Regions from separate parts of the Chitinimonas arctica genome, predicted to be linked through region 1. Evidence: predicted binding sites of a transcription regulator. Region 1 holds the regulator's gene; the other holds the start of a gene.

The links. The regulator NrdR, encoded in region 1, represses ribonucleotide reductase genes. The targets are predictions, from matches to a motif close to AAANACNATATATNGTNTTT.
Region 2: FNU76_RS04055 (ribonucleoside-diphosphate reductase subunit alpha) is a predicted target of NrdR. The motif match lies at 12,294-12,313, and genes of this name have one in related genera.

Annotation. Positions count from the first base shown of each region.
Region 1 covers NZ_CP041730.1:4,309,494-4,325,086, forward strand. The annotation lists gene FNU76_RS19795 (M16 family metallopeptidase) at 1-1,191, shown strand, start outside; gene FNU76_RS19800 (hypothetical protein) at 1,246-1,449, shown strand; gene FNU76_RS19805 (hypothetical protein) at 1,933-3,471, opposite strand; gene FNU76_RS19810 (esterase-like activity of phytase family protein) at 3,693-6,179, opposite strand; gene ycaO (30S ribosomal protein S12 methylthiotransferase accessory factor YcaO) at 6,436-8,160, shown strand; gene FNU76_RS19820 (benzoate/H(+) symporter BenE family transporter) at 8,264-9,436, shown strand; gene FNU76_RS19825 (aminopeptidase) at 9,501-10,595, shown strand; gene nrdR (transcriptional regulator NrdR) at 10,776-11,228, shown strand; gene FNU76_RS19835 (DUF2157 domain-containing protein) at 11,225-12,277, shown strand; gene ribD (bifunctional diaminohydroxyphosphoribosylaminopyrimidine deaminase/5-amino-6-(5-phosphoribosylamino)uracil reductase RibD) at 12,274-13,380, shown strand; gene FNU76_RS19845 (class I SAM-dependent methyltransferase) at 13,418-14,167, shown strand; gene FNU76_RS19850 (riboflavin synthase) at 14,220-14,858, shown strand; gene ribBA (bifunctional 3,4-dihydroxy-2-butanone-4-phosphate synthase/GTP cyclohydrolase II) at 14,934-15,593, shown strand, end outside.
Region 2 covers NZ_CP041730.1:916,717-932,309, reverse strand. The annotation lists gene FNU76_RS04110 (secretin GspD/PilQ domain-containing protein) at 1-1,502, opposite strand, end outside; gene FNU76_RS04105 (hypothetical protein) at 1,499-2,011, opposite strand; gene FNU76_RS04100 (hypothetical protein) at 2,008-2,607, opposite strand; gene FNU76_RS04095 (hypothetical protein) at 2,626-3,192, opposite strand; gene FNU76_RS04090 (hypothetical protein) at 3,189-3,971, opposite strand; gene FNU76_RS24375 (GspE/PulE family protein) at 3,952-5,634, opposite strand; gene FNU76_RS24370 (type II secretion system F family protein) at 5,631-6,812, opposite strand; gene gspG (type II secretion system major pseudopilin GspG) at 6,828-7,235, opposite strand; gene FNU76_RS04070 (NF038120 family PEP-CTERM protein) at 7,728-8,405, shown strand; gene FNU76_RS24995 (S8 family peptidase) at 8,474-11,338, shown strand; gene FNU76_RS24035 (hypothetical protein) at 11,374-11,583, shown strand; gene FNU76_RS04060 (hypothetical protein) at 11,658-12,041, opposite strand; gene FNU76_RS04055 (ribonucleoside-diphosphate reductase subunit alpha) at 12,522-15,431, shown strand; gene FNU76_RS04050 (glutathione S-transferase family protein) at 15,593-15,593, shown strand, end outside.

The DNA of each region.
Region 1 (15,593 bases):
CTGGCCAACCTCACTGCCGAGGCCTTGCTGCTGGGCAGCCAGCGCTATGGCAAGAAGGCGCTGGAAGAAGCCTTCGACTTCCGTGGTGCCAATATCGGCAGTGTAAGCGGCGCGGAACAAGCCATCCTGACGGCCGACTTTGCCCGCGACGATACCGCCGCGCTGCTGCCCATCCTGGCCGAGGTGCTGCAACACCCCAGCTTCGATGCCGGCGAATTGAACAAGCTCCGGGCGCGTAGCGTCGATGGCCTGAAGCAGGCCAAGGAAAGCCCGCGCAATGTGGTGCAGAGCTATTACCGCAGCATGCTGTTCGGCGAAGGCGCCTATGGCAATCCGGCCGAAGGCACGGTAGGCAGCGTCGGCGCCCTCAAGCGCGCCGATGTGCAGGCCTTCCACCAGCGCTACTACCGGCCGGACAATGCCACCCTGGTGGTGGTCGGCGATTTCAAGGCGGCCGAACTGCGCCAGCAGCTGGAAAAACTGTTCGGCAACTGGCAGGCCAAGGGCGAAGCGCCAAAGGAACTGGCCTACGGCACGGTGCGCGCCGACAAGGCGCGGGTCTGGTTGATCAACAAGCCCGACTCGGTGGAAACCACCTTTATGTTCGGTGGGGCCGGCATCGCCCGCAACGATCCCGACTATATTCCCTTGCAGGTGGTCAATACCATCCTGGGTGGCCGATTCACCTCCTGGCTGAACGACGAATTGCGGGTCAATTCCGGGCTGACCTATGGCGCCCGCAGCGAGTTCAGCAGCTTGTCGCAGACCGGCACCTTCCTGGTATCGAGCTTCACGGCCCTGGACAAGACCGAAGCAGCCTTGGCGCTGGCCAGCAAGACCTATCAGCGGCTATGGGATAAGGGCATAGACGAAGCCACCCTGGAATCGGCCAAGGCCTATGTCAAAGGCCAGTATCCACCCCGCTTCGAAACCAACGAGCAGTTGGCGGGCTTGCTGGGCGATATGTTCGCCTACCGGCTTGAGCGGGCGCAGCTGGACAGCTTTATGCAAAGCGTGGACCAGCTGACCACCGCCAGCGCCAAGCAGTTGGTGGAAAAGCATTTCCCCCGCGACAAGCTGCAGATGGTGCTGATCGGCAAGGCCGAGACCATCCGCCCGATCGCCGCCAAGTATGGCGAAGTGACCGAGCTGGATATCAAGGCGGACGGGTTCGCGCCCTTGGTGCGGTAAAGAGCGGGACAGATGCATCCCGGCTGTTGGAGGAGGGGCGGCCGGGTATGTGGCATGCCCTTGCTTCCCCAGCTGCAACGGCTTGGCCTGGCGGATCAGGACGGACTCGCTATCGTCCGGCTGCTTGCTGCCCATATGGCAGCTTGCGCTGAACGGATGGTTGTTGTCGTCCATGATGCCCACCGTTTGCGGGTCGATAACGGCGATGTTCTCGATGGTGTTGAACGGCATCGTCTGCAACTGTCGGACTTGGGGTGAAATTTCCCCATTTCCGTCGGCACGAGAAAACATTTCGCCGGCTTTGGGCCTGAAGCATCAAATTCAAAGGGCCGTACCACGGGCCTTTTTAGACAGCTGATTTGATCGGGGTGTCTTTGGGCGTAGTTCCGGATTTAATAATATTTTCCAATTTAAGTACGTATAGCTATTTTTTTCAACTGTTTCAATGTATGCGATTTTTTCTTCAAAAATTGCAACTCTGTTTTTTTGAGCAGCAGCGGATTCTTTATCCCCTTTGCTCTCGAAACGCGCTGCTCGAGCAGAAGTAGCTAGTTGAGAAGCTACCAGATTGGATTTCTGCCGACTGAGTTCGGTGACTACTGATTTCTTGTGCTCTTCGAATAACGTATCGAGTTCACCATCGCCCCCTTTATTGGCAATGTATCGACTGATTTCAGTTTTTATTTCTTTTAATATGTCGGCTCTTTTACTATTAAATTCTCCTCTTTTTTCCTCGTAATTTTATTTATTTTCGTCGGCTTTTTTGTATTTAATATAGTAGGGGCGGAGGAGGGCGGTTAGGTGAAAATATTCACATTTATTTTCTTTGTACTGATTGAGTAAGGTGTCGATTTTTTCTAAAATTTTCTTTTGCTGATCCGCTAATGTAGGCGTGGGAGCCGTGCTGACGGAAGTGAGAGTTTCAGGAGTGACTCCATTTGTTACCGGTGCGCTGGGGGCAAGGGTGGGTTTAACGCTATCCGGGGAGAGGCTCGCTGGGAGCAATACCGAAGCTACGAGGGAGGGCGCTGGGTCATCCTTTTGAAATTGTTTGTCAGGGGAGGGGGCAACTTCTGCGGGGACTACACTTGGGCGCAGTTTCGGGGCTAATGATATTTTCCAATTTGAGAACGTAGTGTCATTGTTTTCAAATGATGCGATTTGTTCATCAAAAATTGCAATTTTCTTTTTTTTAGCGGCAGCGAATGCTTTATCCCCTTCTATCTCGGGATGCTCCGCTTGAGCAGCTAGTTTAGAAGCCATCAGGCTGGATTTCTGCCGATTGCGCTCGGTGGCTACTGAATTTTTGTACTTGTCGAATAACGTATCGAGTTTGCTATCGTCCCATCGTTGGAAGTAGTATCGAGTGGCCTCATTTTTTAAGTTTTCATAAATGATGTCTAATTCACCTAGAAGATAGTCTTTCTTAGCCTCAAGACTTGATTGCTTTTCGTCGGCTTCTTGGTGTTTCGTATAGTAGGGGAGGAGACTGGTGTTTAGTTGAAAATAGGCAAATTTAAGTTCCTTGTACTTATCGAGTAAAGCATCAATTTTTTCTAAGCTTTCCTTTTGCTGACCCACTGATGCAGGCGTGGGAGCCGTGCTGACGGAAGTGAGAGTTTTAGGGGTGACTTCGTTTGTTACCGTTGTGCTGGGGGCAGGGGCGGCGTTAACGATTTCTTTGGGAACTACTTGCGTGTGAGAAGCGGGGGACTCTGCATGTATTGCTGCCTCGCTATCAGTATTATTTTGGATGTTCCGTGTGTTTATGGATGAAGAGTTATTTTTAAGTGAGTTTCCCTGTTCGGTGTGCCCGCTAGCTCCGGCAATATTTGTTTTTGATGGAGTGTGGCTAGTTTGCACGGACTCTGATAACTCGAGGCTATAGGCGAGCTGACCCGATGGATGCGTTACCAAATCTTCGGGGGAAGGCGCAGGCCCAGCCTTGAGGGGATTTCCGTTAACGCAGGTGCCGGCTCCTGAAGGGGGGGGATCTTTTTTGTTAACCGCTAGTTTTTCGTTGGCCTCAAAAGAATAGGGGGCTTGATTTTCTACTCTCCACTTGTTTAGAGGCGCACTATTTTTATTTGTAGTGGTAAAAAAGTTACACAGCCACTGCCAGAACCGTTTGAAGCGGCTGGGGGTGCTGACTTTGTTTGCTTCTATTAGAGGATTGATTTTCGAAACCGCAGAATCTTTAATCCGGCCGGATTCTTGAGGTGAGTTTTTAACAACGCCGCAGTTGTGTTGCGAGGGGGATTGGGCTTTTATTTGATCCATATGGGGAATATGCTTCAAATGGTATCTGGAAGATTAGAGTGTATGTAAAACTCAACCTGACGCCTTTTGTATTAATCGAATACTTTCGAAAAATGCACTCAGCGTATATTGCCGCTCTATACCCGCCGTATCGACAGCATGAACCGCCCCCGCCATACCTGCCGGACAGCGATGGCGGCCTACCCGGCGGCGATTGAGCCGCCGCCAGGTGCACTACACCCCTACTTCCCCAACCGCAAAGGCTTGGCCAGGCGGATCAACACAAATTCGCTATCGTCCGGCCGCTTGCTGCCCATATGCCGACCTACGCTGAACGGGTAATTGTTGTCATCCATGACCCCCAACGTCTGCGGGTCGATAACCACGACGTTCTCGATGGTGTTGAATGGCATGGCGAACGGGTTGCCCAGGCCGATATCGCCGTTGGCGGCTTGCCCGCCGATCAGGTCGGGGTTGTGGATGGCCAGCAGGTTGGCCAGTTCGGACTTGCCCACGTATTCGCCGGCTGCACCCAGGGTGATCTGGAATAGCTTCTTGAAGCCTTGCAGATCGCCCTGCGAACCATCGCGCTCGATAACGATGCCTTCCGTGCCGTTGAACAGCACGAAATCGCCGATATTGCTGCCTTTGTCGTCCAGGCGGTACTTGAACTGCTTGCCGGTGTAGCGGCGGCCGGCGATATCGAATTCGCTGATCAGCAGGGTTTTGCCGTCATGGTCCGCCAGCGGCTGTTCCAGCATGGGGTAAAGCTTGCCGCCATCGGCCGAAAGGGCCATGCCCTCGAAGCCGCCCGATCGTTTGGCACGGAAGGGTTGAGTGGTGACCGTGCTGCGATAGGGCCAGTACAAGCCGGCCATCCAGGGGGTGTTGCGGCCGCCTTCGTCCTGCATATTGGTGCCGTCGTCGCTGGCGGGATCGGCATAGATGGGGAAATCGCCGAATAGATAGACGGTGCGGATAGCCGGAAATTTTTCCTGGACCCGCAGCAGGCTGCGAAAGTCGAAGCTCTGGATATCGGCACGCTCCGCCATGCCGTTGCTGACGATCAAACCGGCCAGGGTGTCGGCCATTTGTTCGAAGCCGACGGTGCGGTCGCGGTAGATATTGCCATGGCTATCCTTGTCGCTGCGCGGATTGAGCTTGGTCTCGATATTGAAACGGACCCGCCGGGCATTCGCCACCCGTTTGGCCGCTTCCGGGTGGGCGCTGCCGGCACCGCTGCCGTAGTAGTCGATATAGGCGGTGACCAGGTCGAACAGATCCTGCGCCCGTGGCACCACGTAGGGACTTTGATAACCCTTGGCCAGGGCCAGCTTGGCCGATACCGGCGATAGGGCGGGGTCGTTGCGCTGTTCGGGATCGCGGAATAGTTTGTCGCAGATAAAGTTGGCCTGGATCTGCGCGGCGCTCAGGCGGCTGATCAACTGTTCATCGGCGACGGCGTAGGGCTGGCCATCGGCACGGCGGCATTTCTGCGCCTCGATATAGGGGTCGTGCTTGAGCATGGCGATGCCGTCCTGGCTGATGCCGGAGTCGGTTTCCAGCGTGGTCATCAGGTTGTCCAGCGCCACTTCGAAGGCCGGCAGGGTGTTCTCCGGGCGCAGGTTGCGGCCGCCGCGATGGCCTTGGGCGTCGAAACGGGCAATATCGATCAGACCGTCGGCGCCCAGCAGGTCGCCGGGCCGGCCATTGCCGTCGGCGTCGAATTCGCGCACCGCTTGCAGCAGCAGGTCCGGTCGATCGGAAATGATGCCGCTGACTCCTGCCTTCATCAGTTCCAGCATGCGCGGCTTGTCATTGACGGTCCAGGTCACCAGCGGGTAGCCGGCGGCTTTCAGGGAGGCGACGTCGAATACCTCGCTGGTGGCCGGCGTCAGGCCCGGCTGGGCATGGGTGCCGCGGGCATAGTGGGCGTCGGGGCTGGATTTCACGCCATTGACGTCGTACTTCAGCATCACGTTATAGGGCGAGAACACCGGCGTGCGCTTGCCGCCGTATGACTGCGCGTGGGCACGCACCGCATTCATGATGCGCACGGCGCTGGCTTCTTCGTTGTAGGGATTCTGCGGGGAACGGATCTGTTTACCGGGGTGTTCCAGGTCCGGCAGGGGGATAGGCGCTTCAAGCAAGGTGCCGCCGGCATCGGTATGCAGCAGGAAGGGACCGAATTCGTCGCCGAACCAGAGGGTGCCATCCGGGGCGCGTTGCATGGACTCGATATCGAAATCGGCACCGGTCAATACCCGTTCGGCGCTGAAGTGGTTGGTAATGGCGAAGGGGATGAGCTTGTTCGGGTCCTTCAACTGGATATGGCCTTCCACCTTGATGCCGCCATCGCCGCCGGTACGGGTCTGGAAGGTCGGGCGAATGGTATAGGCGCGCAAGTTGAAGTCGGCCGAATTCTCCAGGGTGCCGTAGCCGTTGTCGGCCATGGCCAGGTAGCTGCCGTCGCCGTTCTTCAGGGTGGCGGAAAATCCCTGGATCGGTTGGCTGGCGAATGGCGCGGCCTGGCCGTTCAGGTCGCCGCCCAGGTAGTTGCCCGAGCGGGGACCATCGGCGAAGCTGGCGGCCGGCAGCACGGCCCGGCCAATGACGGTCGGATCGCTCCAGCCGGCTTCATCGCTCTCGCTGCAGGCGCCAAGCGCCAGCAGTCCGGCTGCCAGCAAGGTCAGCCGCAGTGGGGTGGGGTTGAAGGGAAGGGAATGCATTACCGCCTCGTATGCTGTTGGTATGGAAGGGCGCACGATATCGTCGCTGCATGAAAGCCTGGTGACAGCCAGCACCGGGGCGCCATGCAAGGGAGCCGCTAAGGGTGCGCAGCAATGGGCGCAGTTCATTTTCTTGTCCAGTTTTGTTACAGCGAATGGCGATACGCCAAAGGGCAAAGCGAAAAATGCAACAACCCCTTGCACCTTCAACGTGTACATTGCGGCCACGCCTATTCCGATAAAAAGTAAAGAGCCCATGCATAGCGCAGCACAAACCGAAAGTTTCATTCCCGGCAAGGATGCCTCGCTGGAGTCCTCCATCCGAACCCTCACCGACAAGCTGGCGGCGCGGGGCTTCCAGATGGATGAAACGCTCTGGCTCAATCCGGTCGAGGGAATCTGGTCGGTCCATGTGCGGGACCGCGAGTGCCCCATGCTGTTCGCCAACGGCAAGGGGGCCACTGAATTGGCCGCCCGTGCCAGCGCGCTGGGCGAGTTCAGCGAGCGGCTGGGCACGCATTATTTCTGGACCCACTTCCACCTGGGCGAGACCCGGGCCGAGCGGGCTTTCGTGCATTACCCGCAGGAGCGCTGGTTCGCGCCGACGGCGGATGGCAGTTGGCCGGCCGAATTGCTCAATCCCGAATTGCAGGCCTTCTACAACCCGGACGAAGAGATCGACTGCGAGGTCCTGGTCGATCTCAATTCCGGCAATGTCGAGCGCGGCATCTGCGCCTTGCCCTATACCCGTCTACGCGACCAGCAGCTGAGTTATTTCCCGGTCAATATCATCGGCAACCTGTATGTCAGCAATGGCATGTCGGCCGGCAACACCCTGATGGAAGCGCGCAGCCAGGCCTTGTCGGAAATCCTCGAGCGGCATATCAAGTACCGCATCATCAGCGAAGGCCTGTGCCTGCCCGAAGTACCCGACGCGGTGCTGGCCCGTTTCCCGCGCATCGCCGCCGGGGTCGAAGCGTTGCGGGCCGCCGGTTTCGGCATCCTGGTCAAGGATGCTTCGCTGGGTGGCTGCTACCCGGTGATGAATGTGACGCTGCTGCATCCGGAAGACCAAGGCTGCTTCGCCAGCTTTGGCGCCCATCCGCGTTTCGAAATCGCGCTGGAGCGGGCCTTGACCGAGCTGCTGCAAGGCCGTGCGCTGTCCTCGCTGGCCGGCTTCCCCGAACCCGGCTTCGATATGGACGAAATCACCGCGGTGGCCAATCTGGAAATCCACTTTGTCGATTCCAGCGGGGTGGTCAGCTGGAATTTCCTGGGCGACCAGCCGGACTACGATTTCGTCGATTGGAATTTCAGTACCACCACCGAGCAGGACTATGCCTGGCTGTGCGAGTGCATCCATGCCGAGGGCAAGGATATCTACGTCGCCGACTTCGCCGAGCAGGGCGTCTATACCTGCCGCATCCTGGTGCCGGGCATGTCCGAGATCTATCCGGTCGAGGACCTGGAGTGGGAAAACAATAGCGTGGGCAACGATATCCGCCCGGCCATGGTGGACCTGCCCAATCTCGACGACGACGAATGCGCCGAATTGCTGGCCGATCTGCAGACGCTGAACCTGGGCGACGAGCGGCCGCTGTGGGAGATCCTGGGCCTGGCCGTGCCCTTGGGCACCGCCTGGAAGGAGTTGCGCATCGGTGAACTGAAGACGCTGCTGGCGCTGGCCATCGGCGATCAGGACGCCATCCGCGAAGGCTGTGACTGGATCCACCACTACAAGCAGCTGAATCCGGCCCGCCGCCTGGTCTACCGCTGTATCGAAAGCCTGTTGAACCTGGATGACCGCGAGAATTATCGGCGCGCGCTGGCGAGCTTGTATGGCGCCGGCACGCTGCGCCAAGCCGAAGCCCTGCTGGACCGTAGCGAGCGCTTCTTCGGCCTGTGCACCCTTGGCCGCGATATGGAAGGCAGCGAGATGCACCAAAATCTGCTGCTGGCGTACGACAAGCTGTTCGCTTGAAGCGGTCCCGTACGGCGGTGTGCCGGCCATAGGCTGACAGCTGTACCGGGTTGGGGTGGGCCAGGGCGGTTATCGTCCTGGCACCTTCTTACAGGTGTATCCCATGTCACGCATGATTCCACTTCCCGCCCTCGCCGCCGGTTTCATCACGGTACTGGTGGGCTATACCAGCTCGGCCGCCATCATCTTCCAGGCGGCCAAGAGCGCTGGCGCTACGCCGGCCGAACTGGCCTCCTGGCTGATGGCGCTGGGCTTTGCGATGGGGATCAGCTGCATCGGCTTGTCCTTGCGCTATCGCATGCCCATCTCCACCGCCTGGTCCACGCCTGGCGCCGCCTTGCTGGTCACCAGCCTGGCCGGCTACAGCATGGCGGAGGCGATCGGCGCCTTCGTATTCTCGGCCGTGCTGATCCTGCTCAGCGGCGTGACCGGCTGGTTCGAACGCGCCATGCGCCATATTCCGCTTTCCATCGCGGCGGCCATGCTGGCAGGGGTATTGCTGAAGTTCGGCATGAATGTCTTTACCGCCATGCAGACGCAGTTCGGCCTGGTGCTGGCCATGTTTCTCACTTACCTATTGTTCAAACGCTACTTGCCGCGCTATGCGGTGGTGGCGGTGTTGCTGGTCGGCAGCGGGCTGGCCGCCTGGCTGGGCCTGATCCGGTTCGAGGCGCTGAGCTTGACCGTCGCCACGCCGGTCTGGACCACGCCGGTATTCAACTGGAAGGCGCTGGTCGGGGTGGGCCTGCCGCTGTTTATCGTCACCATGGCGTCGCAGAATATTCCGGGCGTGGCGGTGCTGCGTTCCTCCGGCTATACCCCACCGGTGTCGGCCCTGGTCAGTTGGACCGGCCTGCTCAATCTGCTGCTGGCCCCCTTCGGCTGCTTCGCCTTGAACCTGGCGGCGATCACCGCCGCCATCTGTGCCGGCCGCGAGGCGCACGAAGACCCGGCCCAGCGCTATCGGGCCAGCGTGGCCGCGGGTGGCTTCTATCTGCTGCTGGGACTATTGGGTGGTTCGGTGGGGGCACTGTTTGCAGCCTTTCCCGCCGCGCTGGTACTGGCCATCGCCGGCATTGCCCTGTTCGGCGCCATCAGCAGCGGCCTGGCCTTGGCCATGCGCGAGGAAAACCAGCGCGAAGCGGCGCTGATCACCTTGCTGGTCACCGCCTCGGGCATCAGCCTGGCGGGGATAGGTTCGGCTTTCTGGGGGCTGCTGGCGGGTGGCTTGGCGTTTTGGCTGCTGGGTGCGGGCGGACAACGCACGAAATCGTAGGCGCGCGGATTGCTGAGGATAGTGCCAAAGTGAAAGGAAGGGCGTCGGCCATCCGGGGGAGACGATGATGCGGACCATGCTGTTGGTGGGAGTCGCCATGGGCCTGTCGGCCTGTAGCAGCGTGCGCTACGTCGGTCAGGCGGCCGGCGGCCAGGCCGAGGTGATGAGCAAAGCCAGGCCCATTGCCGAGTTGCTCGCCGATCCTGCCACCCCGGCCGAACTCGCCGACAAGCTGAAGCTTGCGCAGACCTTGCGCGCCTTCGCGGTGAAGGAACTGAAGCTGCCCGACAACAGCAGCTATACCCAGTATGCCGACTTGGGCCGGCCTTACGCCTTGTGGAATGTGGTCAGCACGCCGGCACTGTCTCTGCGGCCGGTCGAAAGCTGCTTTCCGGTGGCGGGTTGCCTGGCCTATCGCGGCTATTACGCCGAAGGCGATGCCGCCAATTATGCCGAGCAGCGGCGCAAGCTGGGTGAGGATGTCTATCTCTATGGCATTCCCGCTTATTCCACCCTGGGCTGGTTCGCCGATCCCTTGCTTAATACCACCATCCGTTACGACAACGCTGCCTTGGCGCGGCTGATCTTTCACGAGCTGGCGCACCAGGTGATCTATGTGCGCGACGACAGCGCCTTCAATGAGGCCTTCGCCACCACGGTGGAGTTGGAAGGTTATGAGCGTTGGCTGAGCATTCGCGGCGAGGCTGCGGCGATGGTGGCCTACCGCACCGCCGAACGACGCCGGACGGCGTTTCGCCAACTGATGGCGAGCGGGCGGGCGCGGCTGGAAACGGTCTACGGCGGTGAAGGAAGCGAAGCGGAACAACAGGCCGCCAAGGCGGCCATCCTGGCTGAGGTAGCCGCGAACTACTGGCTGCTCAAGGCGGAATGGGGCGGTTATATCGGTTACGACGAGTGGTTCGCCCCGGTGCCGAATAATGCCCATTTTGCCTCGGTGGCGACCTATCACGATAAGGTACCGGCCTTGCGCGCCTTGTTTCGGCAGCAGGGTAGCGACTTCAAGGCCTTCTACCGGGCGGCGCAGGCGCTGGCGGAAAAAAATCGGGCCGCCCGTGATGCATCATTGGCGGCCCTGACAAGCGCTGTTGTTTCAGGGGAGAAACAGCGCGGAGCAACAAATTCTGTGGATACGCCGTAGCGTTGGGCGGTCTTTCGTCCCGGAACGACCACCTTGTCTGCTCATGACGAAATCATGCCGCGCCGATCTATCCGAAAATATTGGCGCTTTCCATAATCGGGAACACCGTATTGCAATTGCGGCGTGATTATGTCCCGTGCCGGGTAGAATGCTGGCTGTTCACGCAGTAGGAGAGGCACGATGAAATGCCCGTTCTGCGGGTCGGCCGACACCCAGGTCGTCGATACCCGTCTATCCGAGGAAGGCGACAGCATTCGCCGGCGGCGCAAGTGCGCGGCTTGCGACAAGCGCTTCACTACCTTCGAAACCGCCGAGATCCGCTCGCCGCAGGTGGTCAAGGTCAACGGCAATCGCGCCGATTTCGATCGGGAAAAGGTGCGGGTGAGCTTCCAGCGCGCGCTGCACAAGCGGCCGGTGCCGACCGCCCTGGTGGATGAGGCCATCGCCCGCATCGACCAGCGGGTACTCAGCCAGGGTGAACGCGAGATCGATTCGCGCCGTATCGGCGAGATGGTGATGGCCGAATTGGCCAAGTTGGACAAGGTGGCTTATATCCGTTTTGCCTCGGTCTATCGAAGCTTCCAGGATGTCGATGATTTCCGCGATGCGATCCGTGAAGTGAGCAAGGCATGAAATTGCATCCCGCCGATCTAAGCCGCGCCGAAACCGCCGGCGTGCTGCAAGCGGGCCAGGCCGATGCGCTATGGCGATTCCTGGCGGCCGAAGCCGCCGCCCACCCCTCGTTCCGTTTTGCCCACGTCCTCTATTACCTGGGTGGCATGATCGCGATCGCGGCCATGACCTTGTTCATGTCGGTCGGTTACCAAACCTGGGGGCCGATGGTATTGACTGTCTTCTCCGTCTGCTACGGCTTTCTTGCCTGGCGTTTGGGGGTGTTTTTCCTGGGCAGGCAATTGATCATTCCAGCCGGTATCCTGTTTACATTGTCGATCGCGTTGGTGCCTTTGGCGGTCTACGGTATTGAAGCGGCCCTGGGGCATTGGGAAGTAGGCGGGCGCTACAGTGATTACCATCATTATGTCGACTGGCGCTGGTTGAGCATGGAGCTGGCTACCCTGCTGGCCGGCTCCGTGATGTTGTGGCGGTATCGCTTGCCCTTCATGGTGATGCCGGTGGCGGTCACGCTTTGGTACTTGAGCATGGATATGGCCGATTGGCTGTTGACCGGCCTGAGCGTCGATGACTGGGGGGACGATTGGCTGCTACGGAAATGGGTTTCCGTCGTCGTCGGCTTGATGATGTTGGCACTGGCCTTGCGGGTGGATCTGAAAAGCCAGCATACGCGTGGGGACTACGCCTTCTGGCTGTACCTGTTTGGTTTGCTCGCATTTTGGGGTGGTTTGAGTTCGATGAACTCGGGCAGCGAGCTGGGCAAAGCCATTTACTGCGCCATCAATGTAGGCCTGATCCTGATCGGCGCCGTGCTGGCACGGCGCGCCTTCGCCGTGTTTGGCGGCCTGGGCGTCACCGCCTATCTGGGTCACCTGGCCTACGGCCTGTTCAAGGATAGCCTGCTGTTCGCTTTTGCCTTGTCCTTGATCGGGCTGGCCATCGTGTTTGCCGGTGTCTGGTGGAACAAGCATGGCGAAGCCTTGGGCGCGCGCTGGCGGCGAGCGATTTCGCCTAAGCTGGCCGCCTTGATCGGCTCGCGTCAGCCATGAGTTTCTCCGCCGAGGATCATTTATATATGGCACAGGCCTTGCGCCTGGCCGAGTCGGGACGCTGCCTGACCACGCCCAACCCGGCCGTCGGATGCGTGCTGGTGCGACAAGGCCGGGTGATAGGGCAGGGCCATACCCAGCCGGTTGGCGGCCCGCACGCCGAAGTCATGGCCATGCGTGACGCCGTCGAGCAGGGCGAGGATATACGCGGCGCAACCGCCTATGTCACGCTCGAACCCTGCTCGCACCATGGCCGCACGCCGCCCTGCGCCAACGGTCTGATCGAGGCCGGCATCGCCCGGGTGGTGGCCGCCATGGTCGATCCGCATCCCTTGGTGGCCGGCCGAGGCCTGGCCATGTTGCGCGAGGCCGGTATCGTGGTGGAGGCGGGCTTGCTGGCCGGCGAGGCGCGCGAATCGCTGGTGGGTTTTCTGTCGCGGATCGAGCGTGGCCGGCCTTGGTTCCGCCTCAAGATCGCCGCCAGCCTGGACGGCCGTACCGCGCTGGCCAACGGCGAAAGCCAATGGATCACCGGGCCGGCGGCACGAGCCGACGTACAGCGCTTGCGGGCACGCTCCTGCGCCATGCTGACGGGCAGCGGCACGGTTTTGAAGGATGACCCCCTGTTGACGGTGCGGGACCTGGATATCGGCCGCCAGCCGCTGCGGGTGGTGTTGGACAGCCGCGCGCAAATGCCGGTTACCGCCAAAATGCTGGCGGCTCCCGGCCGCACCCTGGTGGTGGTGGCGAAGGCGCAAGCCGCCCATATCGCAGCCTTGGAAGGCGCCGGGGCCGAAGTGATCGCGCTGCCGGATGCGCAGGGGCGCGTCGATCTCGCGGGCTTGCTGGCCGAGCTGGGGCGGCGTGGCATCAATGAACTGACGGCAGAGGCGGGCGCCCGTCTCAACGGCGCCTGTCTGCACAGTGGCCTGGTGGACGAAGTGGTGCTCTACCAGGCGCCGGTCTTGTTGGGCAACGCGGCCAGCGGCATGGCCGATTTCAGTCTGGGCAGCCTGGCCGACAAATTGGCGCCCAGGGTAGCGGAGGTGCGCCAGGTGGGCGCCGATACCCGCTACTGTCTGCGCTTTGACGGTAAGTCTTAGTTCATACCCGCGAATCGATCGCTACAAGAGGGCAGGCATGCGTTTTCAGGATCATTTCTCCCGCCAGGCCAGCACTTACGCACAGTATCGGCCCAGTTATCCGGAAGACTTGTTCGACTGGTTGGCCTGCCAAGCGAGCCGGCGTGGACTGGCCTGGGATGTCGCGACCGGCAGCGGCCAGTCGGCGGTGGCGTTGGCGCAGCGATTTACCGAGGTGATCGCCACCGAGCCCTCGGCCGCCCAGCTTGCAAACGCCGCACGCCGGCCCAATATCAACTACCGGCAGGAACCGGCCGAGCGCGCGTCCCTGGCGGATGGCAGCGCCGATCTGATCACCGTGGCGCAAGCCCTGCACTGGTTCGATCTGCCGGCATTCCTGACTGAAGCGGCGCGGGTGTTGCGGCCGGGAGGCGTGCTGGCGGTCTGGTGCTATGAGCTGTTCAGTGTCGACGCCGATATCGATGCCATCGTCGCGGACTATTATCACGGCACGGTCGGTCCCTATTGGCCGCCGGAGCGGCGCTGGCTGGAACAGGGCTATGCCGGCCTGGCACTGCCCTACGCCAGCCTGGCCACGCCTGCCTTCACCATGGCGCTGGATTGGAACCTGGACATGCTGCTGGGCTATCTCGCCAGCTGGTCCGCCACTCAGCGTTACCGGGACGAAAGGCAGCACGATCCACTGCCGGAGATACGGAACCGCCTGGCCGCCGCCTGGGGCGAGCCCGCCCACACCCGGCGGATCAATTGGCCGTTGACGGTGCAGGCCTGCCGCAAACCGGCCTGAATAATTGCAGCGCAGCCGCGAACCGCGGCTGCCTTGGGGAAAAGAGGATCTTATGTTTACCGGCATTATCGAAGCCACCGGCAAAATCGCCACCGTCGCACCATTGGAAGGCGAAGGATTGCGCGTGATGGTGGTCAGTGAAAATCTGAAATTGAACGATGTCGTCCTCGGCGACAGCATCGCGGTGAGCGGCGCCTGCATGACCGTGGTGGCCAAGACCGAACATAGTTTCAAGTTCGATATCTCGGCCGAATCGTTGCGCTGTACCGTGGGGCTGGACGATCCGGGCCGCGAGGTCAATCTGGAGAAGGCCCTGCGCATGGGCGACCGGCTGGGCGGCCACCTGGTATCGGGCCATGTCGATGGCCTGGGCGAGGTGCTGAAGTTCGCCGAGGTCGGCGAAAGCTGGCAGTTGGTGGTGCAGGCCGAGAAGGCTTTGGCCAAATTCATCGCCATCAAGGGTTCGGTGGTGATCAACGGGGTATCGCTCACCACCAACCAGGTCAAGGATGTCAACGACCGCTGTATTTTTTCGGTCAACCTGATTCCGCACACCGTGGCGGTGACCACGCTCCGACACTTGAAGGTCGGCGACCAGGTCAACCTGGAAATCGACCTGATCGCCCGCTACCTGGAGCGCATGCTGCCGGAAGCGGACCCGTTCGAGGCGCTGAAGAAGCGCAAGGGTTAAAGCGCCGGCCTCCGCGTATAATCGCCGGACACCCTGTCGTGCTCGAATAGCCTCACCACGGATCTTCCCCCCGCCATGACCATTTCCCCCATTCCCGACCTGATCGCCGAACTCGCCGCTGGCCGCATGATTGTCCTGATGGACGACGAGGACAGAGAAAACGAGGGCGATCTTTTGATGGCCGCCGAGCATGTCACGCCGGAAGCCATCAATTTCATGGCCAAGCATGCGCGCGGTCTGATCTGTCTGACCCTGACCGAGCAACGCTGCCGCCAGCTCAACCTGCCCCTGATGGTGAGCAAGAACGGCGCATCGCACGGTACCAATTTCACCATGAGCATCGAAGCGGCCGAAGGCGTCAGTACCGGCATCTCGGCGGCCGACCGTGCCCGTACGGTATTGGCCGCGGTGGCGCGCGAGGCCGTGCCCGCCGATATCGTCCAGCCCGGCCATATCTTTCCGTTGATGGCCCGCGAGGGTGGCGTGCTGGCCCGGGCCGGCCATACCGAGGCGGGCTGTGACCTGGCGCGGATGGCCGGGTGTCTGCCGGCTTCGGTGATCTGCGAAGTCATGAACGACGACGGCAGCATGGCGCGCCTGCCGGAGCTGCTGCCCTTTGCCGCCCAGCACGGCCTGAAGATCGGCACCATCGCCGACCTGATCCAATACCGCAGCCGTACCGAGTCCCTGGTGGAGCGGGTTGGCGAGCGGCAGATCACCACGCCGGCCGGCGAG
Region 2 (15,593 bases), 1.9 Mb from region 1:
CGCAGCACGGTGGAGGCGGTACGGGTGCCGATCTCATAGGCGCGGGTCGTCTTGGTCTCGACGGTCTTGAGAATGCTGCTGACTTCCAGCGAAGTCTTGATGGAGATCTCGTCGTCGGGGTAGATGGTCGGTTCGACATCCAGCTTGAGCCCGACATCGACATAGGCGACCGACTCGGACGAGAAGCCGGTGGTCAAGGTCGAGGTGATCACCGGCACGCGGCTGCCGATCAGGATCTTGGCTTTTTCGCGGTTGTGGGTACGGATGCGCGGGTTGGCCAGCAGGTTGGCGTCGCTGTCTTCGTTCTTGGCATTGACGCCGACCGAGCCGACGGTGGCGCTGATGCGGCGGCTGTTGAGGCCGCGCAGATCGCTCAGGGTCAGGCTGCTGCCGGCGGCCTGCAAGGGGGCCAGGCCCAGCTGGTTGGGCCAGTTCACGCCCAGCTCCAGCAGACGGCCGCGCTTCACTTCCAGCACCTCGACCTCCAGCATCACTTCCGGTTCGGGCAGATCGTGCAGGGCGACCAGCTTTTCGGCCTGGCGCACCACTTCCGGGCTATCGCGCAGGATGATCATATTGAGCTTGTCATCGACCACCACATCCTTGCTCTTGACGATGGTCTTGAGCGTATTGGCCACCGTCTTGGCTTCGGCATTGGCCAGGTAGAAGGTGCGTACCAGCATGGGCTGATAGTCCTTGCGCTTGGCCTGGGTATCCGGGTAGATCAGGATGGTATTGCCGTCCAGCACCCTTTGCTCCAGCTGATTGGTCAGCAGGGTCAGATTGATGGCGGCTTCGATCGAACTGTTCTTCAGAAAGATCGAGGTCTTCTGTTCGGTACGCACATCCTTGTCGAACAGAAAATTCAGGCCCGAGGTGCGGGCGATGATATCGAACACCGTCCGCAGCGACGCATCCTTGAACTGCAGGGTGATGGGTTTCTTGAAGGCGTCGGCTAGGCCGCTGTCGCTACCGCGCCGTTTTTTCTCTTCGATCTGCCGCTGCAATGCCTGGGCCGCCGCGTTTTGCGGCTGTTCGGCCAGGATGCTGCGCAGCCGCTCTTGCGCGCTGTCGCCATCCTGCCGGCTCCAGGCCTTGTTGGCTTCCTCCAGCAGGGTTGTCCGGCGCCGCTCGGCGGCGAGATGCTGCATGCCCATCCGGGCTCGTGCGTGCGAGGCATCCAGGGTCAGGATCTGGATATAGCCTTGTTCGGCGCCAAGCAGATCCTGCGCCGCCAGTGCGGCGTCGGCTTGCGCCAGCAGCCTGGCTATGGTCCGGTCGCGGCTGGTCAGATAGCTCATGCGGTAATTGACATCGTCTGGCGCCAGCGCACTGGCTTGCTTGAGCTTATCCAGGCCGGCGTTGAGCTGGCCTTGTTCCAGCAAGGCTTGGCCGTCGCGATGGGCCTGCTGGGCGGCACAACCGGATAACAGGCCCAGCGCGGTCAACAGCGCAAGTCGGGCGCAATGGCGCGAGGAGAGGGGAAACGGGGGGAACATCATTCTTCGCCTTGTCCGATTGCTAGGGTTTGCTTGGTATTCAGCGGCAGATAGGTCAGCAGGAGATTGGCCGGCTGGATCTCATCGACCCGGTAAATGCCGGCCAAGGTGTCGCCACGGTGCACGATCAGCGTCTGGCCGGCATGGTCCAGGTACAGCTCCCAGACACCGTCCTCGAATTTTTTGCCGATGAACTGGAAAGGCAAGGGCGGTGCCACCGGGGCCTGCACCAGCGCAAGAACCACGGGCTGGGCCGGCGGCGGCGGTGTGGCGCCCGGGCGGACCGGGAAAAGGTTCGTACCGGGCTGGGGCGGTTGCATCAACTGCGCGCGCGGGATCAGCGCGGCGATACGGCCGGGTTCGGCCATCGTGCGTTTGGCGGCCGGCGGACGCGAGAAATCGGGTGCCCGGCGTCCGGCCGGTGCGTCGGCGGCGGGGTTGCCATTGCCCCAGATGGCCAGATAGGCCGCCCCGCAGAACAGTCCAAGCAAGATCAGCTGGCGCTTGGTCATGGCTTTTGCCCCCGGCCTAGCCCCTGGCCGGCTCGCGACCACAGGCTGAGTTTGAGCGTGGCATGCAGCGAGTCGGCCTGGCTGCTGTCGCGCTTGAAGCCGATATCGTCCAACGACAGATTGGGTCTGCCGCGCAGCAGCGCTTCGGCCAAGGCGCGGATCTCGGGATAGCTGCCTTGCAAGGGCAGCAGGATGCGCAGGCGCACCAGGCCGTCCTTGGCGCTGACCGTGTAATCCGCTTCGGCGATATCCCAACCTTCCGCCTCGGCGATGTCGAATACCTGGCGCAGGTTGGCCTGGCGGTCACCGGCCTGGTCCAGCAAGGTATACAGCCGGGCCAGCCGGGCGGCGTTGGAGTCTGGCGCCATGGTCCCGGCAGCGCTTGCTACGGTCGGCTGGCCGCCATGGGGCACGCCGGTATGTTGGTCGGCCAAACGCCGTTCGGCAAAGGGCAATTGTAGCCAGACCAAGGCGGCCGCCAGCACCAGCAGCCAGCCGCAGGGGGCTATCCAGCCCTGGCGATGCAGCCTGATTTCGATGGCGATACGCAGCCGGCCCGGCAAGGCATGGATATCAAGGGAGCGATCAGCAGCCATATTCACTCTCCAGTGTGGTCATGGCGCCGTCTCGCCACCCAGGCGGGCCTGGGCGGTAAATTCGAATAGTACCGGTGCGCCGACCGCCTTTTCATTGCTGCGATGCTTGCGCAGAGACACTTCGGTAAAGAAGCCGGATTGCTGCAATGCCGCGACGTAGGCCAGCATGCCGGCGATATCTTCGCTTTCGGCCGAGACATGGACGGCATGGCTCTGCTCATTGGGCGTGATGGACAGGAGCGCGACATCGGGGCGGGCTGCTTGTTCAAAGGCCGCGAACCAGGCGGCCCATGGCAGATTGAGCTGGCGGATGGCCTCGTTGGTGCTGCGGATCTGGGCTGGCGTCAGGCCGGTTTCGACCGGCTGGGCCGGTTTGGCCGCGGCAAAGAATGCCTGGCGTAGCCGCGCTTGCACCGATTGGTCCAGCTCGGCCTGTTGCTGCCGTACCTGCCAGAGCCGGGCGCTGCCCAGCAGCAGTGCCACGGTGGACAGTGCCCAAAGCAACAGCAGCAGCGGATGATGCTGCCGCAGTTGGGCCGTTAGCGGCTGGCGCCGGCCGAAAAAGTCGAGTTGCAGTCTTTTCATGTCTTGCTACCCAATAGCGCCAGGCGGTGGGCAGCGCTCCCCGATGCCTGCGTGGCAAGGAAGCTGGAACGCCACGGACCGAAGCGGCTGTCGCGCGGGAGCCAGGCGGCGCTACCCTGCCAGCGGATATCCTCCGGCAACTGCTCATGGCTAAGCGCCAACAGGCGGGCCTCGCCTTCCAGTTTGGCGAGTAGCTCGGCCTGGCTGGGTGGCTGGGCGAAGCGGATGCTGCGCATGCACAGCCAGCGGCCTTGCTGGATGGCGGCATAGCTCAGCCCCAGGCCCTCACCCATGCAGAACCAGCCACTAGCCTGTCGTCCGGCCAGGTTCAAAGCCCGCACAAAGGCGGGCAGCATGGTGGCAAGGCGCCAGCCATGCACTGCGGCCAGACGTTCGACGTCGGCACACAGGGTGGCCGGGAGCGCGCAGGCCAGGAAGGCTTGCTTGGCGGACCAGTCGGCGTCCATTCGCCAGTTCTGGGCGGTTTCACCGAATAACTGTTCGAAGCGGGCAGCGGTGACGGCGCGCAAGGCGGCCAGGCTGGCGATATTGGCCGGGGGCTGGACCAGCCAGTAACGCACCAGCCGGTCGGCCACGGTCACGCCGAGGGTAGGCGCCAGCAATCGGTTGCGCACCGTGGTGCCGGTCGCCGCCAGGGTGTCGGCCAGGCCGGCAACGGCGGGTGGTCCATCGAACAGCAGCTCGGCGGAACCGCGTAGCAGCGCCACACCGTCCTGGTCCAGGCCCAGCGAGAGGGGTTCAGCCCATAAGCGTGACACGGCGTATCTCCTCCAGGGTGGTATCGCCGCAGGCTGCTTGCTTCATGGCGGCTTCAAACAAGGTCTCGGTACCGTTGCGGCGAGCCAGTTCCTTGATCTGGCGGATGGGGCTTTTGTCGATGATCAGCTCACGCAGCTCATCGGTCAGGCTGAGAAATTCGGCAATGGCGCGGCGACCCTTGTAGCCGGTGCCGCGACAATCGCCGCAGCCCGCGCCCTGGCGCAAGCGAAAGCCGGCGACATCGGCCAGGCCCAAGCCCATCGATGCCAGCATGGCCGGGTCGGCCGCCACGTCCACGCTGCAATGCGGGCAATTGAGCCGGATCAGGCGCTGTGCCCAGATGCCGTTCAGCGCCGAGACAAAGGCATAGGGATCAATGCCCATATGGGTAAAGCGGCCGAAAACGTCGAACACATTGTTGGCGTGCACCGTGGTCAACACCAGGTGGCCGGTCAAGGCGGATTGCACGGCGATTTCGGCGGTGTCCGTATCGCGGATCTCGCCCACCATGATCTTGTCGGGGTCATGGCGCAGGATGGAGCGGAGGCCGCGGGCGAAAGTCAGGCCTTTCTTTTCGTTCACGGGTATCTGCAGGATGCCGGGTAACTGGTACTCGACCGGGTCCTCGATCGTGATGATCTTGTCGCGGCCATGGTTGATTTCGGCGATGGCGCCATACAGGGTGGTGGTCTTGCCGGAACCGGTAGGGCCGGTCACCAGCACCATGCCATAGGGTTCGCTCACCAGCTTGCGCAGCGCCGCCAGCGAGCCGGCGTCAAAGCCCAATGCCTCCAGGGTCAGCGAACCATGGGCGGCCACCATGGCTTGCTTGTCCAGAATACGGATCACCGCATCCTCGCCGTGGATGCTGGGCATGATGGAGACGCGCAGGTCGATCTCGCGGCTGCCGGCTTCCACCCGGAAACTGCCGTCCTGCGGCACCCGCCGCTCCGCGATATCCAGTTCCGCCAGCACCTTGAGGCGCGAGATCACCTGCTCGGCCAAGGTGCGGCCGGGTACCTGGGTGATGGCGTCCAGCACGCCGTCGATACGGTATTTGACCGCCAGTCCACCCGGCAGCGATTCCAGGTGGATATCGCTGGCAGCTGTCTTGAGCGCATCGTACAGGGTGGAATTGACCAGCTTGACCGCCTGGCTGCTGCCGTCGCTGGTAGTCAGGAAGGTCAGTTTCTCGGCGGCGCGGTCACTGCCGCGCGAATCCGCGCTGTCCAGCAGCAGATGATCCACCGCGCGTACCGATTCCTCCTGGCGAGCCAGGTAGGCGTGGATATCGGCGGGTAGGGCCAGGTGGTAGGTCGGGGGCTGGCGGCAGAGGCTTTCCAGCCAGATCGGCAGGTCGGTGTCGAAGGGATCGCCCAGCACGGCATGCAGGCGGCCGCCGTCCGGCCCTGCCTGGCGCAGCAATACACAGCCGCGCTTTTGCGCACGCGCCAGCGGCAGCAGATCGAAGGCCGATTGCAAGGCCAGCATATCGGCTGTCTCCATGCTGGGCAGGTGGAACCAATGGGCCAGCGCCTGCAGGGTATCGCGCGGCTCGCTGCCCAGCAGCGCACCCAGTTCGTCCAAGGGCAGCGTACCCTCGCGCTGGGCCTTGCCATACGCCAGTTTCAGCTGGGCCGCGTTCAGTTCGGGGATGCTCACAGGGTGCCTGCCAAATCGAAGATGGGCATATACAGCAGGATGACGATGCCGCCGATCACCAAGCCGATGGCCGTCATCAGCAGGGGTTCGAAGGTCTTGGTGAAGCGCTCGATCCAGCGGGCGGTTTCGCTCTCGTAGAAATCGGCGGAGCGGGTCAGCATGGCGCCCATCTGGCCGGAGCGTTCGCCCACCCGCAGCATGCGCAGCGAAATGGGGGTGGTCAGTTGATTGCGGGCAAAGGTGTCGGACAGCATCTCGCCCTCGCGGATCGCTGTCGCCGCCGCGGCCAGTCCGGCGCGGCTGGCCGGCGAGACGACGCCGCTGACCATGGCGATGGCGCCGCTGATGGGGATGCCGCCTTCCAGCAGCATGCCAAGCGTCAGATAAAGGCGCGACAGTTCCAGGATGCGCATGCGCTCGCCGATGCCCGGCAGGCGGGCCACCAGGCCCATCCAGGCGCCGCTGCGAACCAGTTGGCGCAGCCACCAGCCGGCCGCAGCCAGCCCGCCCAGCACCACGGTGGCGACCAGAAGCGCGTTGTTGCCCACGAACTGGCCCCAGTCCAGCAGCAATTGCGACAGCATGGGCATGGGCCGGCCGGTACCTTGGTAGACGGCGGCGAAGCGGGGGACGACAAAGCCCAGCAGGAACAGCGCCACGCCGCCGCCCACCGTGATCAGGATGGTGGGATAGATGGCGGCGCTGACCAGCCGGTTGCGGACTTCTTCCAGGCGCAGCTGGTAATCGAGATAGCGGCTGAGCGCCTGCGGCAGCTCGCTGGTGCCTTCGGCGGCTTGCACGATGCCGACATAGAGGGGCGGGAAGACCTGCGGCTGGTGCGTCAGCGCGCCGGAAAAACGCTCGCCCTCCCGCAGCCGGTTGAGAATGCCGGCCAATACGCTGCCGGCGGCAGGGTTGGACTCCTTGTCCAGCAAGGCTTCCATGCATTCAACCAGGCTAAGGCCGGCCTCCAGCAGTGCCAGCAGTTCCTGGCTGAACAAGGTCAGCGAAAAAGCGCTGCGGCGGCCCAGCGTGCGCTGCGCCGCCAGTGGGCGGATCGTCAGCACGCTGGCGCGGCGTGCTTCCACCTGGCGGCGCGCGTCGGCCTCGTCGCTGGCTTCGATGGCCAGCGACTCGATCAAATTGGCGGCCGATAAGGCCTCTACCTGGAACTGCATGCGGCCGCCCGAGGCCTAGCGATTGGCGATGTCGGCGTCATCACCGGAGCCGCCAGGCACGCCGTCCTTGCCATACGAAACCAGGTCGTACTCGGTGGCCGACAGCGCACGGTACAGATATTGGCGACCCCAGGGGTCGGCCGGCAGCACCTTGGGCATATAGGGGCCGCTCCACCTGGCCGCGTCGGCCGGCCGCGTCACCAGGGCAGCCAGCCCTGCCTCGGTCGCCGGATAGCTGCCCACGTCCACCCGATAGGCGTCCAACGCCTTGGCGAACGCCTCGACCTGGGCGCGCGCCACGGTTTGTTCCGACTTGCCGATCTGGGAGAAGTAACGCGGTCCGACATAGGCTGCCAATAGGCCGATGATGGCGACGACAACCAGGAGTTCGAGCAGGGTGAAGCCAATATTGCGGGTGCGCATAAATCGGGAAAGCCTAATTTATTAAACCATGATGTTTATGGGCTGAGAATGGCGACGGAATAAACCGGGCCAATATAAACATCTACTAATTAATGAGCGGGCCAATTGGACAGCCCCTGCCGGGTATTCTTTCAATCATCCGGCCCCGCAGCATTTTGCGAAGCCGCGAGCTTGCGCCAACTGGCGGCGATCATCCAATAGCCACGAGGCATAAATCCAACTTTGTTGTTTTATTACCAGCAAGTTGAGTCCATTTTCGTGAAGGACATGGCCTCCTTCTCCAGCTGGAGTACGATTCTGGCGCACTGTCCATGCCCAGACAGTTGCCGGGCAACCCTGTTAAGTCCTTGTCGCAGGTGGACTTGGCGGGGGTTACCCATGGCTTCAGGCAGTCGGGCGTCACGGCCGGGGTATCCCCCTTACTTGTAAAGGCGTGTCCCGCGCAATGTGTGCAATCCACTGTTGCGCCTTTTATCGATATGAAGGAGTGGTATGAAAAAACTGTTTAAGACAGCGCTGCTTGCAGTCGCTGTCAGTGCAACCGCATCCGTAGCACAAGCCAGCGTGATTACTTTCGACTCGGTCGCGGCGATTGGTTATAACGGCGGCGATACCTTTACCGATGGTCAATTCACTTTGACGGCATTGGGCGACGGCTATGTCGGGGATATTTCCTCGCCATCCACCTGCTCCCTGCTGGACTGCCCAATCGGCAACGCATCCAATTTCTACCTGGGCCTCAATGACGGCGGCGTGCAAGTGACGCACTCCAGCAGCCTGGGCTTCCGGCTGAACAGTTTCGCCGCCAGCTTCGTCGCGCCCGTCGCGCAAGACATTCCGTTCTCGGTTGCCCGCATCCTGGTGATGGGCCATGACCTGAACAACAATGACTACTCCGCCAGCTTCACCTTGCCTGGCCAGAACAACGATGGTCGCTGGACCTTCACCAACTTCAACTTCGGCGCCTCCAGCGTGGTCTTCAAGGATGTCTCCTTCCTGAGCTGCCTGACCGACGACAACGGTTCCTGCGTGGCCTTCGGCGGCAACCAGGCCCAGTTCGCGCTCGACAACATCAACGTCGCCGCCGTGCCTGAACCGGAACAGTGGCTGATGATGCTGCTGGGCATGGCCGGCGTTGCCGCAATCGCCCGTCGCAAGCGCTCGGTCTGATCGCGGCGCGGCTTGAACGCGCAGCAAATCCTACGAATTAAACAAATAGACACTAGGGATTAACCAATATGACCCGTACGCCGGTTCAATGGGCCGTACTCGCCGTGCTGTCTGGCCTTGCCAGCACAGCATTCGCCGATGACGCCCGCCATCCATACATCGTCCAACTGGCCGACAAGCCCGTCGCTTCCTACACCGGCGGTGTCGCCGGCCTGAAAGCCACCCAGCCGGCTCCCGGCAAGCGCCTCGACGTGCAGGCCGCCGATGTGCAGGCTTACATCAACTATCTGGGCCAGAAGCAGAGCAATGTCACCGCCATCATCGGCAATGCGCCGGTGGTGTATGAATACAAGCTGGTGTTCAACGGCTTCTCCGCCATGTTGACCGACGCGGAAGTGCGCGCGCTGAAGAAGAGCGGCGACGTTCTGGCGATTACCGCCGACCAGCCGCGTGAGTTGCTGAGCAACTACACGCCCAAGTTCCTGGGTCTGGACAAGCCTGGTGTCGGCCTGTGGTCGCAACTGGGTGGCATCGGCGCCGCCGGCGAAGACGTGGTTGTCGGTATCGTCGACAGCGGTGTCTGGCCGGAAAACGCCGCCTTCGCCGATCGCATCGACGCCAGCGGCAACCCCACCAACGACCCGAGCGGCACCCTGGTCTACGGTGCGCCACCGTCCAATTGGCGCGGTACCTGCGAAATCGATCCGAGCTTCCGTGCCTGTAACAACAAGCTGATCGGCGCCCAGATCTTCCGCGATCAATATGACGCCCTGATTGCCGCCGGCACCTACACCCCGCATTGGAGCGACTACCGCTCGCCGCGCGACAACGGTGGCCACGGTACCCACACCGCCAGCACCGCCGCGGGTAACCACGGCGTACTCGCCTCGGTAGCCGGCGTGCCCATGGGCAAGACCTCCGGCATGGCGCCGCGCGCTCGCGTGGCCGTCTACAAGGTGTGCTGGAGCTACGACAACCCGGCCCTGCCAGGTACCCCGAAGAACTCCTGCTTCAACGCCGACAGCGTCAAGGCCATCGACAAAGCGGTCGAAGACGGCGTGAACGTGATCAACTACTCGATCAGCGGCAGCCAGACCAGCGTGATGGACCCGGTTGAACAGGCCTTCTTCGGCGCCGCCAATGCCGGCGTGTTCGTCGCGGCATCGGCCGGCAACAGCGGCCCGGCCAACCAGGTCGCCCACATCAGCCCATGGCTGACCACGGTGGCGGCTTCCACCCATGACCGCTACCTGGAAGGTTCGACCACGCTGGGCAATGGCGCGACCTACAAGGGCGCGTCCATGAACCCCACCGAACTGCCGCAGACCGCCGTCGTGCTGTCCAGCAGCGTGGGCCTGCCCGGCGCCAGCCTGAACGATGTCCGCCTGTGCTTCAACACCGCCGTGCTCGACCCGGCCAAGGTGGCCGGCAAGATCGTCGTCTGTGACCGCGGTACCAATCCGCTGGTGGACAAGAGCGCGGCCGTACACGCCGCCGGCGGCGCCGGCATGTTGCTGGTCAATGTGTCCGGCGGCGCCACCACGCAGCTGGCCGTTGCCCATAGCGTGCCGACCGTCCACGTCAACGCCGCCGACGGCGCGCTGATCAAGACCTATGCCGCTACCGGCACGGGCCAGGCCAGCATCGGCGTGTTCACCACCACCTCCGGCGGTGTGCCCGCTCCGGCGATGGCCGGCTTCTCCTCGCGCGGTCCGAACAAGGGTGACCTGAACACCCTCAAGCCCGATGTGACCGCACCGGGCGTGGACATCCTGGCCGGCTACGTGCCGCCGCAAACCGAAGCCGAGCGCAATGCCATCAATGACGGCAGCGTGGTACCGCCGGCCGCTTGGGACTTCCTGCAAGGCACCTCCATGTCCAGCCCGCACGTGGCTGGCCTGGCGGCCCTGCTGCACCAGCAGCACCCAAGCTGGTCGCCTGCCGCGATCAAGTCGGCCCTGATGACCACCGGCTACAACACCCTGGACGATGGCCAGCCTGGCATGTCCAACGGCCGTCTGCCATGGGCGCAAGGCGCCGGGCACGTCAACCCCAACTCGGCGGCCGATCCCGGCCTGGTGTACGACGCCAACACGCTGGACTACGTGCGCTACATGTGCGGCAACAATGTCGGCCTGCCGGCATCGATCTGCAGCACCTATGGCTCCATTGCGCCGTACAACCTGAACCTGGCTTCCTTGACCGCAGGCAGCGTGCTGGGCCAGCTCACCTTCACCCGTACCGTCAAGAACGTCGGCAGCACGGTGTCCACCTACAACGGCAGCGCCACCATCACCGGCTTCAACGCCACCGTGACACCGGCCTCGCTGACCCTGAACCCTGGCGAAAGCAAGAGCTTCACCGTCAAGCTGACCCGTACCACGGCACCGCAGGAAGCCTGGCAGTATGGCTCGCTGGTCTGGAGCGACGGTACCCATACCGTGCGCAGCCCGCTGACGGCCCGCGCCGCCATGTTGGCCGCACCGGCCTTGCTGACCAGCGAATCGGCGACCGGCAACAAGGTGTTCACCGTGGGTACCGGCTTTGCCGGCGCGCTGACCGCCGTCAAGGGTGGCATGAAGGAAGCAACCGTGTTCGACGGCACCGTCAACAAGGTGACCGGCGACGGCGTGGCTGAATGCGCCGCCGGTTCGGATCCGACCGGTGGTGTGAAGGTGCACCAACTGGTGGTGCCGGCCGGCAACCTGGTTACCCGTGTTGCCATGTACAACTCGGAAACCGGTCACGGCGACCAGGACGACCTCGACCTGCTGGTGCTCAACAGCAACGGCGTAGCGGTCGGCAGCAGCGGTAGCTCCACCTCGGACGAATTGGTACAGACGCTGAACCTGGCGGCCGGCACCTACAACGTCTGCGTGATCGGCTACGCCCCAAGGGCGGCAGCACCAGCTACAAGCTGTCCAGCTGGGTAGTTGGCAGCGGCGACACCGGCGGCGATTTCCGCGTCATGTTGCCGGCCAAGGCCTATATGGGCGGCACCGCCTCGGTGGGCGTGAACTGGAAGGGCCTTGCCGTCGGCAAGCGCTATCTGGGCGCCGTCCGCTATGCAGCCGAAGGCGTGCCGCAAGGTAGCAGCGTGGTGCTGGTGGAAACCAACGATCCGCTGCCGCCAGGCAATTCGGTATCGCGCAATTCCCCGGCCAACGCCGGTATCTAAAGCGTCTTATCCGGCCCGCAGGGGCCGGACCATGACGATTGAAAAGCCACGGACAGGGTTGTCCGTGGCTTTTTTTATACTGCCTTGCGACCGGCCGGTTCCAGCACGCAACGGTTCAGCCGGCACACCGCGCCAGGGTCGCTGATCACGCTGCAGTCCGACATTTCGCCGGTGGCCTCTGCCTGTGCCTTGCTGAGCCGGGTGTAGGTCGCGGCCAGCTCCTTGACCCGTTCGCCCAAGCCCTCGCGGTCGGACCATGGCAGATAGAAGGCCGGTCCGCCGCAGGCCTTGGCGCCCAGGGCGACCGTATGGCATTGGGCATCCTTCTGGCAGGTGCCGTCGCCGATGGTGTTGCGCAATTCGATCAAGGCAGCCTGGCCCGGATCGGGCTGGGGCGGTGTGGCGTGGGCAAGGGGCAGGGCCAGCATCAGTCCCAGCCGAAAGAGGGCGCGTCGCATGGTGATCCTTGGCAGATTGGAGGATGCGGCCATCATCGCGTAGGGCGGTCGGCACGGCAAGCGCGACAGCCGAACCGACTTATCCACAAGGCGGTCGGGGTGTCCTGGCGATGCGCGGCGGACGGATTTCACCCTGGCCTCCCCCGGCCTGCGCCGGTCACGCCTGCCAAAGCCCGCAGCCACGTAAGGGGGCGACGGAAAGCTTGCGGGCTGGCAGGCGGAACACTAGAATTAGTGGTCAGAGCCGTACAAAAACACTAGATATTGTGTTTTCCACATTTTCTACACAATTTTATGCACATGATGCGCCGGGCCTGCCGGCGCCAGATTTTTTCCCATGTGCGTGCGGCGGCTCGCTTGCGCCGGTCCTTTTCCGGCGCCCGTTCCGCTGCATTTCAACCTGCAATCGTGGCCCGCGCAGCGTACCTTCGCCGGCGTAGCGCGCAGTCAAACCAACAGCAAAAAAGGGGATCTCCTCACATGTATGCCACCACCGATACCGTCATCGGCCAGCGCTCGTCCCATCCGCAAGGGAACGACAGCGTAGGCTCGACCGCCAATCAACCCGTTGCCGAGTACAAGACCATACGCCGCAATGGCGCCGTGGTGCCGTTCGAACCGATGAAGATCTCGGTGGCGGTGACCAAGGCATTCCTGGCGGTGCATGGCGGCGCGGCGGCCCAGTCGGCTTCGGTGCGCGCGAATGTGCAAAAGATCACCGACAGCGTGGTGGGCGCGCTGATGCGCCGCAAGCCGGAAGGCGGCGCCATCCATATCGAAGACATCCAGGACCAGGTGGAATTGGCCCTGATGCGCTCAGGCGAGCACGACGTGGCGCGGTCCTATGTGCTGTACCGCGAACGCCGCCATCAGGAACGGCTGGCCAAGGGCGAGACCGACCATGTCTCGGCGGAAGGCATCAATATCAATGACGCAGGCGTCATCAAGCAGCTGGACATCGGCCGTCTCGATGCGCTGATCAAATCCGCCTGCCTGGGCCTGGAAGACGTGACCGATCCCGCCCATATCCTGGGCGAGACCTTGAAGAACCTGTACGACGGCGTGCCGGCCGAGGAAGTGCGCAAGTCGGCGGTACTGAGCGCCCGCCAGCTGATCGAGAAGGAGCCGGCATACAGCAAGGTGACCGCGCGCCTGCTGCTGCATTCGCTGCGTCGCGAAGTGCTGGGCGAGGAAGTCACCCACGAGGATATGGCCGGCCGCTACGCCGAGTATTTCCCGCAGTTCATCAAGAAGGGGATCCAGGTCGAGCTGCTCGATCCGGAACTGGCCCAGTACGACCTGGCCCGCATGGGTGCCGCACTGAAGTCCGAACGCGACTACCAGTTCGATTACCTCGGCCTGCAGACCCTGTTCGATCGCTACTTCCTGCACAGCGACGGTGTGCGCATCGAGCTGCCGCAAGCCTTCTTCATGCGGGTGGCCATGGGCCTGGCCCTGCGCGAGATCGACCGCGAAGCTCGCGCCATCGAGTTCTACAACGTGCTGTCGAGCTTCGACTTCATGTCGTCCACGCCGACGCTGTTCAATGCCGGTACCCTGCGTTCGCAGCTGTCCAGTTGCTATCTGACCACCATCGCCGATGACCTGGACGGCATCTACGAAGGCCTGAAGGAAAACGCGCTGCTGTCGAAGTTCGCCGGCGGCCTGGGTAACGACTGGACGCCCGTGCGGTCCTTGGGCTCGCATATCAAGGGCACCAACGGCAAGTCGCAGGGTATCGTTCCCTTCCTGAAGGTGGTCAACGATACCGCCGTCGCGGTCAACCAGGGCGGCAAGCGCAAGGGCGCGGTCTGCGCCTATCTGGAAACCTGGCACGCCGATATCGAAGAGTTCCTGGAACTGCGCAAGAACACCGGCGACGACCGCCGCCGTACCCACGATATGAACACCGCCAACTGGATTCCCGACCTGTTCATGAAGCGGGTCATGGAAGGCGCCGACTGGACCCTGTTCAGCCCCAGCGAAGTGCCGGACCTGCACGAGTTGTTCGGCAAGGACTTCGAAACCGCCTATGTGCGCTACGAAGCCCGTGCCGAGCGCGGCGAGATGCGCGTCGCCAAGAAGATCCCGGCCCTGCAGCTGTGGCGCAAGATGCTGACCATGCTGTTCGAAACCGGCCATCCCTGGTTCACCTTCAAGGATCCGTGCAATATCCGCAGCCCGCAGCAGCACGTGGGCGTGGTGCACTCGTCCAACCTGTGTACCGAGATCACGCTGAACACCAACGAAAGCGAGATCGCCGTGTGCAATCTGGGTTCGGTGAACCTGGTGAACCATATGCACAAGTCCGAGGACGGCGCCTACAGCCTGGACGGCGACAAGGTGCAGCGCACCGTGCGTACCGCCATGCGCATGCTGGACAACGTGATCGACATCAATTTCTACCCGGTCAAGAAGGCGCGCAACTCCAACCTCAAGCACCGTCCGGTAGGCATGGGCATCATGGGCTTCCAGGACTGCCTGCACCTCTTGCGCACCCCTTACGCTTCGCAGGAAGCGGTGGAGTTCGCCGACCGTTCGATGGAAGTGGTGGCCTACCACGCCTACTACGCCTCCACCGAACTGGCGCAGGAGCGCGGCCGCTATCCGAGCTACGCAGGCAGCCTGTGGAGCCGCGGCATCCTGCCGCAGGACAGTATCGATCTATTGATCGAAGCGCGCGGCGGCTATGTGGAAATGGATAGAAGCGCGCAACTGGACTGGAGCGAGCTGCGCAGCCGCATCGCCCAGTACGGCATGCGCAATTCCAACTGTCTGGCCATCGCGCCGACCGCCACCATCGCCAATATCGTTGGCGTGGCTGCGTCCATCGAGCCGAATTACCAGAACATCTTCGTCAAGTCGAACCTGTCCGGCGAGTTCACCGTGATCAACGAGTACCTGGTGCGCGACCTGAAGGAACGCGGCCTGTGGGACGAAGTGATGATCGGCGACATCAAGTATTTCGATGGCTCGCTGTCGCGCATCGACCGTATTCCGGCCGACCTGAAAGCCATCTATGCCACCGCCTTCGAAGTGGAAGCGGACTGGCTGGTCGAATGCGCCTCGCGCCGGCAGAAGTGGATCGACCAGGCCCAAAGCCTGAACATCTACATGGCCGGCGCCAGCGGCAAGAAGATGGACGACCTCTACAAGCTGGCCTGGATACGCGGCCTGAAGACGACCTACTACCTGCGCACCCTCGCAGCGACCGCCGCGGAGAAATCCACCGGCAAGGGTGGCGAACTGAACTCGGTGCCGGTAGGCGGCGGTTATGGCGCGGCGGCTCCCGCCGCTGTCGCGGCCAGTGGCACGGGCGCTGGGGAGGGCGCGGCCGAAGAGGCCAAGTTTTGCCGAATCGAAGACCCCGAGTGCGAAGCCTGCCAGTAAATCGGCCGGCGGGCGCCTGAAAGCCTGGCGTATGGCCTGGCCGCACTGGTAGCCCAGCTTGATGGAAAGCGCCGACCAACCCTGAGGGGTGGTCGGCGTTTTTTTTAAATAGCGAATACGCGGTGATGCGCACCAGACTCGGCTTGCGGCAGGCAAGGGGGA